Linked DNA regions of Methylotuvimicrobium sp. KM2. The main gene of each other region encodes a partner of the protein of the gene in region 2 in a complex. Links are inferred from orthologs where the notes say so. Each region holds a gene or a part of one and is shown on either strand. Other genes may lie near its edges. The genes, in order: rpsJ and nusB.

Region 1 (9,313 bases), 370 kb from region 2 along the record:
ATAAACAGGCGCCGTGGAATCATTCAGGGTATGGACGACACTCCTGCAGGTAAAACTATCAGTTGTGAAGTTCCGTTGGCGGAGATGTTCGGTTATGCGACTGATTTGCGATCTGCAACACAGGGGCGAGCAACATACAGTATGCAATTTGAAAAATACGCTGAAGCACCTGCAAATATTGCAGAAGCAATCATAAAAAAAGTTTCATAAATTGAATAGAAAATAAAGGTATTGAATCATGTCCAAAGAAAAATTCGAACGTAAAAAACCACACGTAAACGTAGGAACCATCGGTCACGTCGATCATGGTAAAACCACATTGACCGCGGCATTGACAAAAGTGATGGCGGATGCGCGTGGCGGCGTCTACAAGGCCTACGATCAAATTGATAACGCCCCCGAAGAGCGCGAGCGTGGCATTACAATCGCAACGGCTCATGTGGAGTACGAATCGGATGCGCGCCACTATGCGCATGTGGACTGCCCGGGTCATGCCGACTATGTCAAAAACATGATTACCGGTGCGGCACAAATGGATGGAGCTATCCTCGTCTGTTCGGCGGCCGACGGTCCGATGCCGCAAACTCGTGAGCATATATTATTAGCGCGTCAAGTAGGTGTTCCCTATATCGTGGTTTATTTGAATAAAGCCGATATGGTGGATGATGCCGAGTTGATCGAATTAGTGGAAATGGAAGTCAGAGAATTATTGGACATGTACGAATTTCCGGGCGACGATACCCCGTTAGTTATCGGCTCGGCGTTAAAAGCCTTGGAAGGCGATACCAGTGAAATTGGCGTGCCGTCGATCATTAAATTGGTCGAGGCCTTAGATAGCTATATTCCAGAGCCTGAGCGTGCGATCGATCAGCCGTTCCTAATGCCGATTGAAGACGTGTTCTCGATTTCCGGTCGCGGCACAGTGGTTACCGGGCGTGTCGAGCGTGGGATCATTAAGGTTGGGCAAGAGATTGAAATTGTCGGAATCAGACCGACTACAACCACAACCTGCACCGGCGTGGAAATGTTCCGTAAATTATTGGATCAAGGTCAAGCGGGCGATAACGTTGGGGTCTTGTTAAGAGGCACCAAAAGAGACGAAGTTGAACGCGGACAAGTCTTGGCGCACAAAGGCACCATTAAGCCGCATACCCATTTCAAGGCGGAAATCTACGTATTGTCGAAAGACGAAGGCGGGCGTCATACACCATTCTTTAATGGCTATCGTCCACAATTTTATTTCAGAACAACGGATGTAACCGGAGCGGTCGATCTTCCGGAAGGCGTGGAAATGGTGATGCCCGGCGATAACGTCAACGTTGAAGTGAAGTTAATTGCTCCGATTGCGATGGAAGAAGGTTTGCGTTTCGCGGTTCGTGAAGGTGGCCGTACCGTTGGCGCGGGCGTTGTTGCATCAATCATCGAGTAAACAATATGACGAGTCAAACTATTAGAATACGCCTGAAATCATTTGATCATAAATTAATTGATCAATCCGCAGGTGAAATCGTAGAAACAGCGAAAAGAACGGGCGCGCAAGTTAAAGGCCCTATCCCGCTGCCTACTAAGAAAGAGCGGTTTACGATTTTGATCTCTCCGCATGTCAATAAAGACGCGCGCGATCAATATGAATTAAGAACGTACAAACGATTGCTCGACATCGTCGAGCCAACCGAAAAAACTGTCGATGCCTTGATGAAATTGGATCTGGCAGCCGGTGTGGACGTTCAAATAAAGTTGAATTAAATGTAGGGGAATTGGCAGATGTCAATAGGTCTAATTGGTCGTAAATGTGGTATGACCAGAGTATTTTGCGAGGATGGGTCGTCAGTGCCCGTGACGGTTCTTCAGATAGAGTCTAACCGAGTCACTCAAGTTAAAAGCATCGAAAAAGATGGCTATCGCGCGATACAAGTCACTGCGGGTGAAAAAAAATCATCCAGAGTGAATAAAGCGATGGCTGGTCATTTTGCTGCTGCGAATGTAACCGCAGGTAGAGGTCTGTGGGAATTCAGGCTGGATGACGGTGAAGGCGACGATCTCTCTGCCGGTTCCGAATTACAAGCAAGTATTTTTGCTCAAGGACAGGTGGTTGATGTTCGCGGAACAAGCATCGGTAAAGGTTATCAAGGTACAGTCAAACGGCATAATTTTAGAACGCAGGATGCGACGCACGGTAATTCGCTTTCCCATAGAGCTCCAGGTTCTAACGGTATGTGTCAAACTCCGGGGCGCGTTTTTAAAGGGAAAAAAATGTCCGGTCATATGGGCGCCGCTAAAACGACAATCGATAATCTAACGATTCATGCGGTCGATAGCGAGAGAAACTTGATTTTAGTCAAAGGGGCTGTGCCTGGAGCAAAAGGTAGCGATGTTGTGATTACCCCGGCTGCAAAAATGCGGAATAAGAAGGATAAATCATGAGTATACAAATTCCTGCAATTAACGAAAGCGAATCTGCCGCAGCAGTCGCGGTAGGCGAAGAAGTTTTTGGGCAAGATTTTAATGAGACGTTAGTTCATCAATTGGTGACTCGGCACCTGGCCGGCGCTCGTTCCGGGACAAAAGCACAGAAGACCCGTTCCGATGTAAGTGGCGGCGGGATTAAACCTTGGCGTCAAAAAGGGACGGGGCGAGCAAGATCTGGTACAATGCGCAGTCCACTGTGGAGAACCGGTGGCGTGACCTTTGCTGCAAGACCGCGTTCATTCGAGCAAAAATTAAATAAAAAAATGTTTCGTTCGGGTTTGCGTTCAATTTTGTCCGAGTTACTAAGACAAGACCGTTTGGTTGTCAGTAGTGAAATCCTTCCTTCGACTCCAAAAACGAAAGAAATGGTTGCAAAGCTGAGTGGTTTGGATTGTAAGCGCGTTTTAATCATATCTGACGAAGTCGACTTTAATCTGGCTTTGGCTTCAAGAAATATTCCGTATTTAGAAGTATGTTCTGCGGATAATTTGAGTCCGGTATCGTTGGTAGCAGCGGAAAAAGTCATTATGACGCCTGCGGCGGTAAAACTGATAGAGGAGAGGTTGGCATGAACGAGCTAATCAAAAGTAAGTTGGCAAGTGTCTTGAGAGCTCCTGTTGTTTCAGAAAAAAGCACAGTTGCGGCTGAAGCGAATAAACAGTTTGTGTTTAACGTTCAGAAACAGGCAACCAAGAATCAAATAAAGCAAGCCGTCGAGCTTATGTTCGAAGTAAAAGTCGATTCGGTCCGAGTACTGAATGTCAAAGGTAAGAAAAAAAGGTTTGGTCAAACCCTTGGCAAACGTTCCGATTGGAAAAAAGCCTATGTCAAGCTCAAAGAAGGCCACGATATAGATTTCTCGGCAGCTTAATAGTTAAAAGTTTAAAAGATCAATAGGAAACGGTAGAAAGCATGGCTATTGTAAAATCAAAACCTACATCGGCTGGATCGAGGTTTGTTGTACGTGTCAAAAACGATGAGTTACATAAAGGCAAGCCATTCGCACAGTTGCTTGATAAAAACAGCAAAAATGGCGGACGTAATAATCAAGGGCGCATAACCACACGTCATGTCGGTGGGGGTCATAAGCATCACTACCGGATCATTGATTTTAAAAGAAATAAAATAGATATTCCGGCTGTAGTTGAGCGTATCGAATACGATCCCAACAGAACTGCCAATATTGCTTTGATTCTCTTTAAGGACGGTGAGCGTCGATATATTATCGCCCCAAAAGGCATAACCCAAGGGCAAGAGATTTTATCCGCTGAAACTACTGCGGTTAAGCCGGGTAATTGCATGCCGCTTAGAAATATTCCATTGGGTACTACTATACATTGCGTTGAATTAAAGCCCGGTAAAGGAGCTCAATTAGCAAGAAGCGCAGGTGCATCTTGCCAGTTAGTCGCTAGAGAAGGCGCTTACGTAACCATCCGGCTAAGATCGGGGGAAATGCGCAAAGTCATGGCGGATTGTAAGGCTGTAGTTGGAGAAGTATCCAACTCCGAGCACAACTTAACTTCATTGGGTAAGGCTGGGGCAAAGCGCTGGCGCGGGGTAAGGCCAACCGTTCGCGGTGTGGCAATGAATCCTGTAGATCATCCGCATGGTGGTGGTGAAGGACGTACATCCGGCGGCAGACATCCTGTTTCGCCATGGGGTATGCCTACCAAAGGTTATAAAACACGTAAAAATAAACGCACAGACAACATGATTGTCAGACGCCGTAAGCAGAAATAGAGAGGAAATAGCGTGCCACGATCAATTAAAAAAGGTCCTTTTATAGATCATCATCTTCTGAAAAAAGTTGAGGATGCGGTAAAAGCCAATAATAGGAAACCGATTAAAACATGGTCAAGAAGATCAATGATTATTCCCGATATGTTGGGTTTAACTATTGCTGTCCACAATGGGCGTCAACACGTCCCTGTTCTTGTTTCTGAGAATATGATAGGGCATAAACTCGGTGAATTTGCGCCGACACGCACCTATAAAGGGCATGTGGCCGATAAGAAGTCAAGGTAAGGTGTAGGATGGAAATATCAGCAAAATTAAGCAATGCACCTATGTCGGCACAGAAAGCCAGGTTGGTAGGTGATCAAATTCGCGGTCTACCGGTCGAGAAAGCGCTGGCAATTTTGTCATTTAGTACAAAAAGTGCGGCTGCAGTCATAAAAAAAGTTTTAGAGTCGGCGATTGCCAATGCGGAGCATAACGAGAGCGCCGATGTTGACGAACTGAAAGTTACGACGGTTTTTGTCAACGAAGGGCCGACCATGAAACGTTTTAAACCGCGAGCGAAAGGTCGAGCCAATAAAATATTGAAAAGGACCTGTCACATAACAATTAAAGTAGCAGAATACGAGTAGAGGTAAAAATGGGACAAAAAGTACATCCAACGGGTATTCGCCTTGGAATTGTTAAAGACTGGACTTCTAGATGGTACGCAAACTCTCAAGATTACCCGGTTTTTCTGCATCAAGATCTTAAAGTTAGAGACTTTATCAAAAAAAAGCTTGCTCACGCTTCGGTTAGTCGCATTCAGATTAATCGTCCGGCAAGTAATGCCCACATCACCGTTCATACTGCAAGACCAGGGATTGTGATTGGCAAAAAAGGCGAGGACATCGATAAATTAAGACAAGAAGTTTCGGCGATGATGGGCATTCCTGTTCAGATGAATGTCGAAGAAATCAGAAAGCCGGAATTAGATGCTTATCTGGTAGCGGAAAGCATTGCTCAGCAACTTGAAAAAAGAATCATGTACCGTAGGGCTATGAAGCGTGCGGTTACCAATACTATGCGTTTGGGCGCGGAAGGTATCAAAATTAATGTTGCCGGCCGTTTAAACGGTGCTGAAATTGCCCGAACCGAATGGTATAGAGAAGGCCGTGTCCCTTTGCACACACTAAGAGCCGACATCGATTATGGTACGGCCGAGGCAAATACCACTTATGGAATCATTGGCATTAAAGTCTGGATTTTCAAAGGCGAAGTATTTGATGTGGATACACAAGGTGTATCCGATGTTACAGAATCTAAAAAATAGTTGAACGGATAAAGTCATGCTTCAACCCAAAAGAACAAAATTTCGTAAGCAGCATAAGAATAGAAATAACGGCATTGCTGTTCGTGGCTCATCGGTTAGTTTCGGTGAATTCGGATTAAAAGCCACAACAAGAGGAAGGATTACAGCCCGTCAGATCGAAGCTGCACGTAGAGCGATTACTCGTCATGTAAAGCGTGGTGGTAAAATATGGATCAGAGTATTTCCAGACAAGCCTATTACCAAAAAACCTTTAGAAGTTAGGATGGGAAAAGGTAAAGGTAGTGTAGAATACTGGGTTGCTCAGATTAAACCGGGCACCATGCTTTATGAAATCCAAGGTGTGCCCGAAGAGCTTGCAAGAGAAGCGTTTGCATTAGCATCTGCCAAACTGCCGATTAAGACAACATTCATAGCTCGGACGATAATGTGATGAAAGCCACCGAATTACGACAAAAATCAAAACAAGAGTTAGCCGATATGCTACTTGAGCTCTCAAGAGAGCAATTCAATCTCAGGATGCAAAAAGGTACAGGTCAGTTAACTAAGACCGCTCAAGTCAAGCAAGTCAGACGTGATATTGCCCGTATACATACTGTATTGAATGAATTAGGGAGAGCTTAAGTCATGAGCGAAAAAACTGAAAAATTAAGAACCTTAAGCGGTCGTGTCATTAGTAATAAAATGGACAAAAGCATTACCGTCTTGGTTGAGCGCTTTGTCAAGCACCCTGTGTACGGCAAATATATCAAGCGTTCGACCAAATTAATGGCTCATGATGAGCAAAATCAATGCAATGAAGGTGATATTGTGTCCATTACATCTTGTAGGCCAATGTCTAAAAACAAAACCTTCAGGCTAGTTGAAGTTGTTGAAAGCAACAATAAATAAGCACAAAGAATTTAATATCGAGACAATTGGGAATTAATCATGATTCAGATGCAAACTAACCTTGACGTTGCCGATAATAGCGGTGCAAAAAAGGTCATGTGTATCAAAGTGCTAGGCGGTTCACACAGGCGTTATGCAGGCATTGGCGATATTATCAAAGTCAGTGTTAAAGACGCAATACCGCGTGGTAGAGTAAAAAAAGGCGAAGTTTACAACGCCTTGGTTGTAAGAACTCGTAAAGGAGTTCGTCGTCCTGATGGTTCGGTTATCCGTTTCGACGGAAATGCCGCTGTCATACTTAATAACCAATTGCAGCCTCTCGGTACACGCATATTTGGTCCTGTAACTCGCGAACTAAGGGGAGATAAATTCATGAAAATTATTTCTCTGGCTCCTGAAGTTTTATAAAAAAGGATTAAATCATGCAAAAAATAAAACAAGGCGACGAAGTCATTGTATTGACCGGAAGAGATAAAGGTAAGCGCGGTAAAGTAACTAAAGTATTTAAGGATAACAAGGTAATCGTAGAGGGAATCAATCGTGTCAAAAAACACCAAAAAGGTAACCCTCGTGCCGGAGTATCTGGCGGTATCGTTGATAAAGATATGCCTATCCACCTTTCTAATATCGGTATTTACAATCCACAAACCCTAAAAGCGGATCGAATCGGCTTTAAGTTTCTAGAAGATGGAAGAAAAGTCAGGTTTTTTAAATCAACTAATGAAGTTGTTGATATCTAATAGAGGATTATTTAGACATGGCTAGACTAGAAACTGAATACAAAGAGAAGATCCTGCCGGAATTAATGAAAAAATTCGGCTATAAATCCGTTATGCAGGCGCCCCGAATTACCAAAATCACTCTTAATATGGGTGTTGGCGGTGCGGTTGCGGATAAGAAAATATTACAATCCGCTCTCGGCGATATGGAAAAAATCGCCGGTCAAAAAGCGATTGTTACCTTGGCGAGAAAATCGATAGCCGGTTTCAAAATACGCGATGACATGCCAATTGGCTGTAAAGTCACTCTGCGTAGTGATAGAATGTACGAATTTTTGGATCGCTTGATTAATATTTCCATTCCTCGTATTAGGGATTTTAGGGGAATGAGTCCTAAGAGTTTTGATGGGCGTGGTAATTATTCGATGGGCGTCAAAGAGCAAATCATTTTTCCTGAAATTGATTATGACAAAATTGATGCTATTCGCGGAATGGATATTACCATTACGACAACAGCAAAAACCAACGAAGAAGGTTTAGCTTTGTTGAAGCTATTTAACTTTCCATTCAAAAACTAAAAGGCGATCGACTAATGGCTAAAAAATCAATGATTGCGCGAGAAGTAAAGCGTAACAAATTAGTAAAGAAATATGAAACCAAGCGAAAAGAGTTAAAAGAAATTATTCGCAATCCTGGAGCTACTTTTGAAGAAAAAGAAGCTGCTCATTTTCAATTACAAAAGCTACCAAGGGATTCCAGCGCTTCTCGTTTGCGCAACCGGTGTAATATCACTGGGCGTCCCCATGGCTATTATCGCAAATTCGGTTTATCTCGAAATAAATTAAGAGAATCGACAATGCGTGGTGATGTGCCAGGTTTAGTTAAGGCGAGTTGGTAAGATCTGTTTGGAGAATTGAAATGAGTATGACAGACCCGATAGCAGATATGTTGACCAGAATTAGAAATGGTCAATCTGCTGGAAAAATGAGCGTAAAACTGCCTTCTTCTAAATTGAAGGTAGCCATTGTTAAAGTTTTAAAAGATGAAGGTTACATCACCGACTATAGCGTTGAGACGAAAGGTAGTCATAGTGAAATGACCATAGTATTAAAATACTATCAAGGACGCCCCGTCATCGAAAAAGTAAAAAGAATCAGCAGGCCGGGACTTAGAATTTATAAGTCGAAAGAAGAGCTTCCAAAGGTTTTGGGAGGCCTAGGCATAGCTATCGTTTCGACATCGAAAGGTGTCATGACTGACAGAGCGGCGCGTGCGATAGGGCATGGCGGTGAAGTTGTTTGTACTGTTTGTTAATTAGGGAGTCAAGTCATGTCAAGAATTGCAAAAGTACCTATCGCTCTTCCAAGCGGAGTTGATATCAAACTCGAAGGCAACGAAGTTACAGTAAAAGGTAGTAAGGGTCAGTTGTCGGCCTCGTTACACGAAAAAGTAAGTTTGGCCATCGATAATAGCCAAATTGAAATTAAGTGGGATAAGGCAGATAAAATTGCCAATTCACAAGCCGGAACCGCTCGCGCCGTTATTAATAATATGGTAATTGGCGTATCACAAGGTTTTGAAAAAAAACTGGCTTTAGTCGGTGTTGGTTATAGAGCTCAAGCTAAAGGTAATACTTTAGGGTTGTCACTTGGCTTTTCTCATCCGGTTGATTATGAAGTGCCGGCGGGTATAACGATCGAAACCCCCAGTCAAACCGAAATTATTGTCAAAGGTTTTGATAAGCAAAAAGTCGGTCAGGTCGCTGCAGAAATTAGAGGGTATCGTCCGCCAGAGCCTTATAAAGGCAAGGGTGTCAGATACGCTGATGAGAATGTGGTTAGAAAAGAAGCCAAGAAGAAGTAAGGTAAGGTAATGGATAAGAAAGCATCACGCTTAAAGCGCGCTCTGAAGCTGCGCACTAAAATAAAGAATTCCGGAGCGAACCGTTTAACCATACATAAAACTGCGCAACACATTTATGCGCAGGTTATTAGTTCCGATGGGACGCATACGCTTGCAAGTGCTTCGACTGTTCAGGCTGAGGTCAAATCAGCCGTAAAAAATACAGGAAATGTTGAGGCGGCTGCCGAAGTTGGAAAGTTTGTAGCCCAAAAAGCCATTGCGGCTGGAATCACTGAAGTGGCTTTCGACCGCTCAGGTTTTAAATATCATGGGCGTGTTAAAGCGC
Region 2 (9,230 bases):
TTTGCTTGGGTTCGATCCCGATGCCATTGTCGGCAATGCGTACCTTCCAAAGCCCCGCGTGTTCTGTTGAAACCACGGTTACACGCGGCACATCTTCGCTATCATGATACTTAATGGCATTGGCGATCAAATTTTGCATCAAGCGTGTCAATTCATCCCGACTCGCGTACAAAACCGGCCAATCGCCCTGCACGACGATATCGGCATGCTTCTCTTCGATTTCCACCTCTAAAAACCGCAATGCTTCATTCAAGGAGTCGCGGGTTGCCATGCGAATTTTAGGCTCGGTCTTACGGCCAATACGGGAATAGTCGAGTAACGAAACGATCATCGCATCCATACGTTTGGCGCCGTCGAGCGCAAAGGCCAAGTTCTCCTTATTGTCTTCGTCCAATTGCTCAGCCAAGCCGATCTCCAACAAGTGCAAATGTCCGGCAATCGTTCTTAACGGTTGCCGCATATCATGTGAGACACTGTACGCGAATTGCTCGAGATCGGCATTCGAGCGCGCCAAAGCCTCGGAGTTTGTTCGTAATATCGTTTCCACCTGCCTACGCTCGGTGATGTCGATGCAAGAACCGATGTAACCGGAAAAATTTCCGTGATCATCGAAGCGAGGCACACCATGATCGTCGACCCATCGATAGTCGCCGTCGAAGCGCCTTAAGCGAAATTCCATACGAAACGGTTCGCGGCGATTGAAATGATCTAGATAGAAATCGATACAGTGCTGCCTATCGTCAGGATGGACGCCTTCCAGCCAGCCGTTATCCTTCTCTTGCTCTAGGGCTCGCCCGGTAAAACCAAGCCAAACCTTATTGAACCAAAAACAGCGGCTGTCAGTCCCGGAAACCCAAATCAATACCGGCGCCGAATCGGCCATTTGCCGAAAGCGTGCCTCGCTCTCGCGTAGCTCACGCGTCATCTCGGTTGCCAACGCCAGCGCTCTAGCGCGCCCTGACGCCAATTGCCAAATAATTGTCGCCAACAACACGCTCAGCGTTGCCCCCGCTGCAGCCATATAACGCGGTTTATCCAAGCTAATCCGTTGTTTGAAGCTCGCGCCAGGGCTCACCGCTAAAGTCCACTCATGGCCATCTATCTCGATCGTTCGTATCGTATTTAGATACTGGAGACTCGATAAAGCCTGGGACGAGCTACTGTGCATTTTCGTTTCCTCCGTTATCGTGTCTCCATCGAATATTTCCAGACTCAAGTCGGATGCGCGTTCTCCGCCAACCCCCGCCATGAAATCATCCATGCGAAACGGCGCATAGACCCAGGCAACGATATTGCGGCGCCGTTCTTCGACAGAATCAGAAACTGCGTTTTCGCGGAATAAAGGCAAATACATCAAAAAACCGGCTTGCACAGCTTCATCGGTTTCTTGAACCAGTATGACTTTACCGGAGATGCGTGTTTCATTCAGGTCGCGCGAATCGGACATCGCTTTTCTGCGGACCGGCTCGGAATACATATCGTAACCAAAGGCTCGAAGATTGCGGTCGGCAAACGGTTCAAGATATAAAATCGAACTATAAATATCACGTTCGCCTTCCGGTCGAATCGAGTAGTTCGGGAACCCTTGAGTGCGAATATCGGCGATATGCCTATCCTTGTCATGACTGGGCACGACCACCGAAAAACCGATACCTTGAATACCGGGAAAATTTCGGTCGATTTTCAGCGTATCCACATAGATACGAAACTCTTTTCGATCGACATGATCGGAAGAAATAAACAATCCCTTTACGCCCAATAAAACTTGCTCGTAAGCCGCCATACGTTGTTCGATGCGGTCTATAATCTCTCTAACCCTGAAATCGAAATCGATTTTCAAACTGCGCTCAAGATCGGCTTCTGCATTTTTCCAAACTCCGAAGGTCGCTCCAAGCGAAAGTAGCAAAACGAGACTCGATATCAGCAGTGGAGAAAAATGACGTAAAAAGGGTGAGCCCGAAGAATGTACCGGCATGAGAAATATGATGAATAATAAATTTTTTCCGTTTCCCACGGTCCTCCATGAGAAAACATACCTTAGCTGCCGAAACAAGATCGGTATGCATTCCCACGCTGAAGCGGTGGAAACGAGGAAAAATCGGGAAGTTCAAAGAACCAAGCTGCATATAACGGGTCTACACTTATAACCTTACGCATAAAAATGTTACCGTCATGACAATGATAGCATTCCTTTTGCTTTTGATAGCCATCAGCCCAACTGTTGATGCCGATGTTTTTAAATGTATCGCATCATCGGGAAAAATCACTTACCAGGGCAAACCTTGCTCATCCGATGCGCAACAAGAAAATATACCGATAGAACCCACCGACCCTCGTCAATTGGCCGAGGCCGAAAGACGTCTCGCCATTTGGCAAATGGAACGGGATAAGCAAAAAGCCGAAAAACTAGAAACCGAAAGAATGCAACGCAAGGAACAACAACGCTTTGAGGCAGTTGAGGCGCTGAAACGTAGCGCGGAAGCGCAGCGTCAACAAGCCATAGCCGAATTAAGGCAAGCCGAAGCACTAGAGAATCAATATCGAATGCAGGCTTACCCGTTGTATTATCTTCCCTATCAGTCAAGACCCCCTTACCGGAATCGCTACAGGGACAATAACAAACCTCCTAGAAGGCCAATACATGATTCAAAATCGACCTGGATGACAAACTCCCCTCGCCGTTAGCTCTTTAATGGTTTGCCAGATTTTTTTCATTACGCAGAGTCCGCAAGCTGTCATAATAGGCCCAATAACTGATTAGATATAGAAAATATGAAGCGTTTAACTTTAACTTACAGCTTGCTGATTATTCCGGCATTCGCATTATCGGCCCCTCCGCCAATCTTAATGGATATTCCCGACGTACCGGATATGCCGGCAACCGTGCAAAGCGGCCAAGTGATGGAGCCTGACCGAACGGTAATACGCAGAAGCAAGGAAACCACCGAAGCTATTCCCGAACTTCCCGATGCGCCGATGCCTGTCGAAAGCGGCGAACCGATGGAGCCCGATATCACCATCATTCGGCGAGGCAAGGACCAAATACAGGAATACCGGATCAACGGCGAGTTATACATGATCAAAGTCGTTCCCGATATCGGCCCTGCTTATTATTTGATAGACACTGACGGCGACGGCAACATGGACGTCAGAGAAAGCGACCTGCATCGCGGTACGCGAATCAATCAGTGGAAATTGCTTGAATGGAATTGACGCAACACCTTTCGCACTTGAATTTCTGCCTGTGCTTAAGGAAGGCGCCGAGGCGTGGAATCGACCTCCTCGCTAAGCCACACCCCATACCTTCCTATAGTTAGCCTTTTTTTGAGTATAATCAAGGAGTAATTCTTTCCGCCGCTCTGTGTTACTCCATCATCTCCAACGCCATTTCCGCCGCTTCTTTTACTTCCTCGTCGTAATGGGTTGCGGCGATTTGTTTAAATTCAGTAGTGACAGCCGATTTGTCACCAATATCCATAACGCTTAACCAATCCAGCGCGGCAATTACGACAGAAGGATGGGAATCATTAAGCGCTTTCATTAATAACGGCACAACATTAGCAGGATCGCCTTCAGTCAGATGCAGGACAACTTCCTCTCTAACTTCCGGATTAGGATCGGTTAACAAAACATTTTCCAGCAATTGTAAATCATTCGCATCATCGAGAGTCAAATTGTATACCGCTTCCATGCGAAGGTCATCGTCACTACTTGTTATATTGATTCGAGCTTCGGCCAAGATTTCTTCTTCAATGAAATCGATCGGCTCCGATGAGTACGTTGCGTTCGATCTTCCGAGAGCAGGCCTCGAATTGCTCATTTGCGTGTCCGAATGTTCCGAAGCATTAGGTACCGCGTCATCATTTTGTTGCGGTGCTATTTTTTTTGATGCAGTTGAGGATGGACTTTCCGATTCTGTTGCATCCTGCTGACATGCGGATAATAAAAAAGGCAACGTTATGGCAATACTTAAGATCATTCGGTTTTTCATTTTCATTCGATAGATCTCCAAATTAATAAAGGTTTGTGAATAAAATCATTTGCTCTTTACTACTTTTATACCTTTCGCACTTCAAATTTCGGCACTGCCTCAGGAGGCGCCGGGGTGCTCGGCTAAGGCTTTGCCGGCATGGAGCTGGCATAGAGCCTACATGGATGTATTCACCCAGCACCTAAATTCCATAGCCTTTTGGCTATGGTAACTATCTTGCATAATTTAGGTGCTGGGTTCACGGCGTCCTTTGACGGGCACCCCGGTGCCGAATTTTGATCTGCGATGGGTATATACTGAAAAATCATTCGACTTCATTGAATGTGCTGAGTGAATTCGCCCATGTAGCCCCTATGCCGAGCACTCCAGGCAAAGAGCCAAATCACCCAGGCATTACAACCACCCCAAGTCCGCAATGACCAGAAGTATCAACCCCGACATAAGACCGGCCAAAATATCATCGAGCATGATACCTAAGCCCCCGCTTACCTTGCGATCGACCCAGATAATCGGCCAGGGCTTCACGATATCGAACAACCGAAACAACACGAAACCGACAAGCAACGCAGACCAACTAAACGGCACCCAAAGCATCGTTACCAACAAACCCGCAACTTCGTCCCAAACGATACCGCCGAAATCATGTTCGCCTAATCTCTTAGCAGCCATTCCGCAAATTCCGACGCCTGCGACCACGGCCGCCAGCGTCAAAGCGTAATAAAAATAATTACCGGCTAGCGCAAACAGCCAACAAACCGGAATGGCCGCCACCGTTCCCATTGTTCCGGGCGCTTTTTTAAACAAGCCTGAACCGAAACCGAAAGCCAAAAATAACACCGGATCGGTCAATATTGTCTTAGCCGTTAATTCATTTTTGCCTATTTTATCAGTGAGAAAAATGCTCAAAACCTTGTACCCTCAACAATTCCGTCGTGCCGAAACGATGAATTCTCAGTCCCGGACTATCCTCGATAACGCCGATACGCGTAAAGTTTTCTGTCAATAATTCCGCTTTATCAGCCGGCACGGTAAAACATAATTCATAATCGTCTCCGGCACGCAGCGGCATAGTCCAATCGCCGGTTGCCTCGATATAGGCCTTGACCGCATTCGACAACGGCAAACCCTCCCAATCCAGACACGCGCCGACGCCGCTTTGTTTCAAAATATGACCTAAATCTTGCGCCAAACCGTCGGACACATCGATACAACTTCGCGCGATATTCCGCAATACCAAGCCTTCCTCGACACGAGGTTTCGGCCGGTTAAAACGCTCGAGCGCAGCCTGCTGCCGCGAACAACTAAAATGTCCTTGGGCAATTTTTAAACCCAAACCGGCATCGCCGAGTTTACCGGTCATATAGATACCATCGCCGGCGCGCGCGCCCGAACGCAGCAAAGCCTGCCCCTCCGGAACTATGCCCATGGCCTGTACCGTTAGCGTCAATGGGCCGGATGTCGTATCCCCACCGATTAGATCGATGCGATAATAAGCGGCCAATCCGAAAAAACCTTCGGCGAATCGTTCGAGCCAGGATTCGTCGACATCAGGCAATGTCAACGCCAAGGTTACGGCAATCGGCTCGGCGCCCATCGAGGCCAAATCGCTCAAATTGACTGCCAGTAATTTGTAGCCTAAATCATAGGGATCGGTACCGGCCAAAAAATGCACATTCTCGACCATCGTATCGGCGGTTATCGCTAATCGATAACCGGCCGGCACGCTTAACAAGGCGCAATCGTCTCCGATACCCAACTCGGTTACCGCATTCGACGATTTTTTTACGGCGAAAAAACGCTCGATCAGATCGAATTCAGCCGTTGGCATCCGAAGCTTTTCGATTTTTTGCTTGGATTTCCACAGCTCGTTTTTGCTGAGCGACTTTATCGAGTATGCCGTTGACATAACGATGACTACCATCGGCACCGAAGCATTTGGCTAGATTGATACTCTCGTTAAGTACCACACGATAAGGCATGTCGAGCCGATTCATCAGTTCATACACGCCGATTCTCAAAATCGCCCGCTCGACCGGATCGATCGCCTCGACCGGACGGTCGACGAATTGCATCAACGTTTCGTCGATCACATCGAGGCTTTTCGGGATGCCGTGAAACAATTCGTTGAAATAGCTTTTTTGAGCATCTTTCAAGCGTTCTTCTTCCAAAAACTGCATTTCGATCGCGCTGAGGTTTTGACCGGTCATTTGCCACTGATACAACGCTTGCACGGCGGCTTTTCTCGCATTGGTACGCGCTTGACTCATCAGGCTTCCAACTGCTGGAACAAATTAACCATTTCCAATGCCGACATTGCCGCTTCCGCGCCTTTGTTTCCGGCCTTGGTTCCCGCACGCTCAATTGCTTGCTCGATCGTATCGACCGTTAACACGCCGAAACTGACCGGCACATCGTATTGCAGCGAGACCGAAGCCAAGCCTTTCACACACTCGCCGGCGACATATTCGAAATGCGGCGTGCCGCCTCTTATCACGGCGCCGAGAGCAATGATCGCATCGTATTGTTTACCGACGGCGACGCGTTGCACGACCATCGGCAGTTCGAATGCGCCCGGCGCCTTGACCAAGCAAATATCGTCTCGATTGGCGCCGTGACGGACCAACGCATCGATCGCGCCGGCTTCCAACTGCTCGACGATAAAACTGTTAAAGCGGGATGCAACGATGCAAAATTTACCGCCTTTTACTGACAAATGGCCTTCATAGGTTTTAATAGCCGACATCTAAACTCTCTATCTCTTGTTTTTCGATAGAAACGATCTTGTCAAGACCGTTTCCGTTAACTTCTCACTCATTACCGTGAGATCCGTAACCGCCGTTTTAACGACGTGCGTGGGAATGATAAAAATCCCGTCATTCCGCCATGGACCGGCGGAATCTAGTGCCATGGATGGCAAGCTTTTGAGGCCAATAGAGCCTGAAGCAAGCATTACTTATTACCGTCATGCCATCTTAGCTAATGTGACTTCGATACCATTTATTGTTACCTAACGCACTTGACTTTCCCTCACCTAGCGTTAGGTGAGGGACGATCTGGGGATCGCTCCCACAGAGCATCCTGCCCCTTGTGGGAGCGACGCCTTCGTCGCGATTTCGAAGCCTCTGATGTTCAATATCCGCAGATTTAACAAACAGCACCGTTTCCAATTATACGACGACCTCTGTTTAGCAAGTTTATCGATACTTGTGTATAACGGCGAGCGTAGGACCGTGGGAACGAGGAGTGCTCTGCCTTCGTCGCGACTAAATTTAAATACCGTTCTTACCCACATAATCGACGACTTCCAAATCGAAGCCCGCCAAACCGACATATTTTTTCTGAGTGCCGATCACCTTTAAGCGGTGCACGCCTAAATCCGCAAGGATTCTCGATCCCGTTCCTGTAGAACGCCAATCGCCGACGCTGTCTGTCGACGCCCGGTTTACCACGCCATTATCCTGCATTTGATATTGGTGAATATGCTCGACTAACGACTTATTGTCCTCGTTTTGCCGGATCACGACAATCACGCCTCGGCCTTCATCGGCGATAATCCGCATCGCATCGCGCAAGGATACGCTATTTTCATTACGTTTCGACGAAAACAAATCGTCCAATAAATTACGTCCATGCACCCGAACCAAAACCGGCTCGTCGCCCGCCACCTGCCCCATCACCAAGGCCAGATGTAGCTTATTGTCGTTTTGGTCCTGATAGGCATACAAACGGAAATCGCCGAACTCGGTCGGAAAATTGCATTCGCTAATACGCTCGAGCGTATTTTCATGTTGAATGCGGTAATGGATCAAATCGGCTATCGTACCGATTTTCAACTGATGCTGCTCGGCGAATTTCTCGAGATCCGGTCGCCTTGCCATACTGCCGTCGTCGTTTAGAATCTCGACGATCACCGCGGCGGGTTCTAAGCCGGCCAAACGCGCCAAATCGCAGCCGGCCTCGGTATGACCCGCGCGATTCAATACACCGCCGGACTGCGCCATCAACGGGAAGATATGCCCGGGCTGCACTAAGTCTTCGGCGCGGGCATCGGACGCGACCGCAGCCTGAATCGTGCGCGCTCTGTCAGCCGCCGAAATACCGGTCGTCACGCCTTTAGCCGCCTCGATCGACACGGTAAAGTTAGTCGAATGCGCGGTTTTGTTTTCATTGACCATCAACGGCAAACGCAACTGCCTGCAACGTTCCCGGGTCAAGGTCAGACAAATCAAACCGCGTCCGTAACGGGCCATGAAGTTGACATCTTCGGGACGAGCAAAAGTCGCCGCCATGACCAGATCGCCCTCGTTCTCGCGGTCTTCGTCATCCATGATGATGACCATTTTGCCTTGGCGCAGGTCCTCTATAATTTCATCGATTGTATTCATTTAATTTAGAAAACCACTGCTTTTCAATAATTGTTCGGTCACGCCGCCCATGCCGCGCGCCGCTGAATCGCCGGCCATCAAGCGCTCCAGATAGCGGGCCAGCAAATCGACTTCGAGATTCACTTTATCACCGGCTTCGGTATCGCCAAGCGTCGTTTCCTGTAGAGTATGCGGCACGATATTGACGCCGAACACCGCGCCGTCGACTTCATTGACGGTCAAGCTAATGCCGTTGATACAAATCGAACCTTTTTCAGCGATATATCTCGCCAGATTGTCCGGCGCCTTGAAACAAAAACGATAAGAGCGGCCGTCGGAGTGTTTATCGAGTACCGTACCGATACCGTCGACATGACCGCTGACAATATGCCCGCCCATGCGTGTCGACGGCGTCAATGCCAATTCCAGATTGACCTGCGTGCCCACTCTAGCCGTTTTCAAGGTCGTGCGCGCCAACGTTTCGTTCGATACGTCGGCATAAAAATAATCCCGGCCCAGCTCGACCGCGGTTAGGCAAACGCCGTTGACCGCGATGCTATCGCCCAATTGAGCGTCAACCAGCGGCAACTTGCCGGTGCTTATTTTAAGTCGGCAATCGCCGGCTTTAGGTTCGATCGCGGCAATGCTGCCGATTGCCAGAATAATACCTGTAAACATAGGGGGCGGTGAATAGTGAATAGTGAATAGTGAAAAGATATACGCTTTTTAGGCCGTTGTGCAATGCTTGGCTCGACCGACTTGCTTAAAAAGGCGTAGTAGCCCGGATGAAGTGAAACGGAATCCGGGAGGCCTAGGCACCACTGCCATTAAGCTAAGGGAAGCCCGTCATTCCGCCATGGACTGGCGGAATCCAG

The links.
Region 1: the proteins of nusB (region 2) and rpsJ are in contact, whole or in part, in a solved structure (PDB 3D3B), measured with the Escherichia coli proteins. The link is inferred for Methylotuvimicrobium sp. KM2 from one-to-one orthologs.

The regions. Positions count from the first base shown.
Region 1 is NZ_CP150634.1:4,094,619-4,103,931, reverse strand. The notes cover bases 208-3,090. They hold rpsJ (30S ribosomal protein S10), read left to right. Parts: upstream 208-1,434; coding sequence 1,435-1,746; downstream 1,747-3,090. Other genes in these bases: rplW (50S ribosomal protein L23), read left to right, coding at 3,038-3,090; rplD (50S ribosomal protein L4), read left to right, coding at 2,421-3,041; rplC (50S ribosomal protein L3), read left to right, coding at 1,765-2,424; tuf (elongation factor Tu), read left to right, coding at 239-1,429; fusA (elongation factor G), read left to right, coding at 208-210. Also shown: more of fusA, read left to right, coding at 1-207; more of rplW, read left to right, coding at 3,091-3,340; rplB (50S ribosomal protein L2), read left to right, coding at 3,382-4,209; rpsS (30S ribosomal protein S19), read left to right, coding at 4,222-4,494; rplV (50S ribosomal protein L22), read left to right, coding at 4,503-4,838; rpsC (30S ribosomal protein S3), read left to right, coding at 4,847-5,518; rplP (50S ribosomal protein L16), read left to right, coding at 5,535-5,948; rpmC (50S ribosomal protein L29), read left to right, coding at 5,948-6,139; rpsQ (30S ribosomal protein S17), read left to right, coding at 6,143-6,406; rplN (50S ribosomal protein L14), read left to right, coding at 6,446-6,814; rplX (50S ribosomal protein L24), read left to right, coding at 6,829-7,146; rplE (50S ribosomal protein L5), read left to right, coding at 7,164-7,703; rpsN (30S ribosomal protein S14), read left to right, coding at 7,718-8,023; rpsH (30S ribosomal protein S8), read left to right, coding at 8,044-8,439; rplF (50S ribosomal protein L6), read left to right, coding at 8,455-8,988; rplR (50S ribosomal protein L18), read left to right, coding at 8,998-9,313. UniProt on the Escherichia coli protein: Involved in the binding of tRNA to the ribosomes. Part of the processive rRNA transcription and antitermination complex (rrnTAC). The complex forms an RNA-chaperone ring around the RNA exit tunnel of RNA polymerase (RNAP).
Region 2 is NZ_CP150634.1:3,727,593-3,736,822, forward strand. The notes cover bases 4,533-7,332. They hold nusB (transcription antitermination factor NusB), read right to left. Parts: upstream 6,259-7,332; coding sequence 5,806-6,258; downstream 4,533-5,805. Other genes in these bases: WJM45_RS15675 (phosphatidylglycerophosphatase A), read right to left, coding at 4,533-4,897; thiL (thiamine-phosphate kinase), read right to left, coding at 4,878-5,819; ribE (6,7-dimethyl-8-ribityllumazine synthase), read right to left, coding at 6,258-6,734; ribBA (bifunctional 3,4-dihydroxy-2-butanone-4-phosphate synthase/GTP cyclohydrolase II), read right to left, coding at 7,261-7,332. Outside these bases: WJM45_RS15655 (CHASE domain-containing protein), read right to left, coding at 1-1,975; WJM45_RS15660 (DUF4124 domain-containing protein), read left to right, coding at 2,173-2,685; WJM45_RS15665 (DUF2782 domain-containing protein), read left to right, coding at 2,773-3,213; WJM45_RS15670 (HEAT repeat domain-containing protein), read right to left, coding at 3,365-3,997; more of WJM45_RS15675, read right to left, coding at 4,385-4,532; more of ribBA, read right to left, coding at 7,333-8,376; WJM45_RS15700 (riboflavin synthase), read right to left, coding at 8,377-9,033. UniProt on the Escherichia coli protein: Part of the processive rRNA transcription and antitermination complex (rrnTAC). The complex forms an RNA-chaperone ring around the RNA exit tunnel of RNA polymerase (RNAP).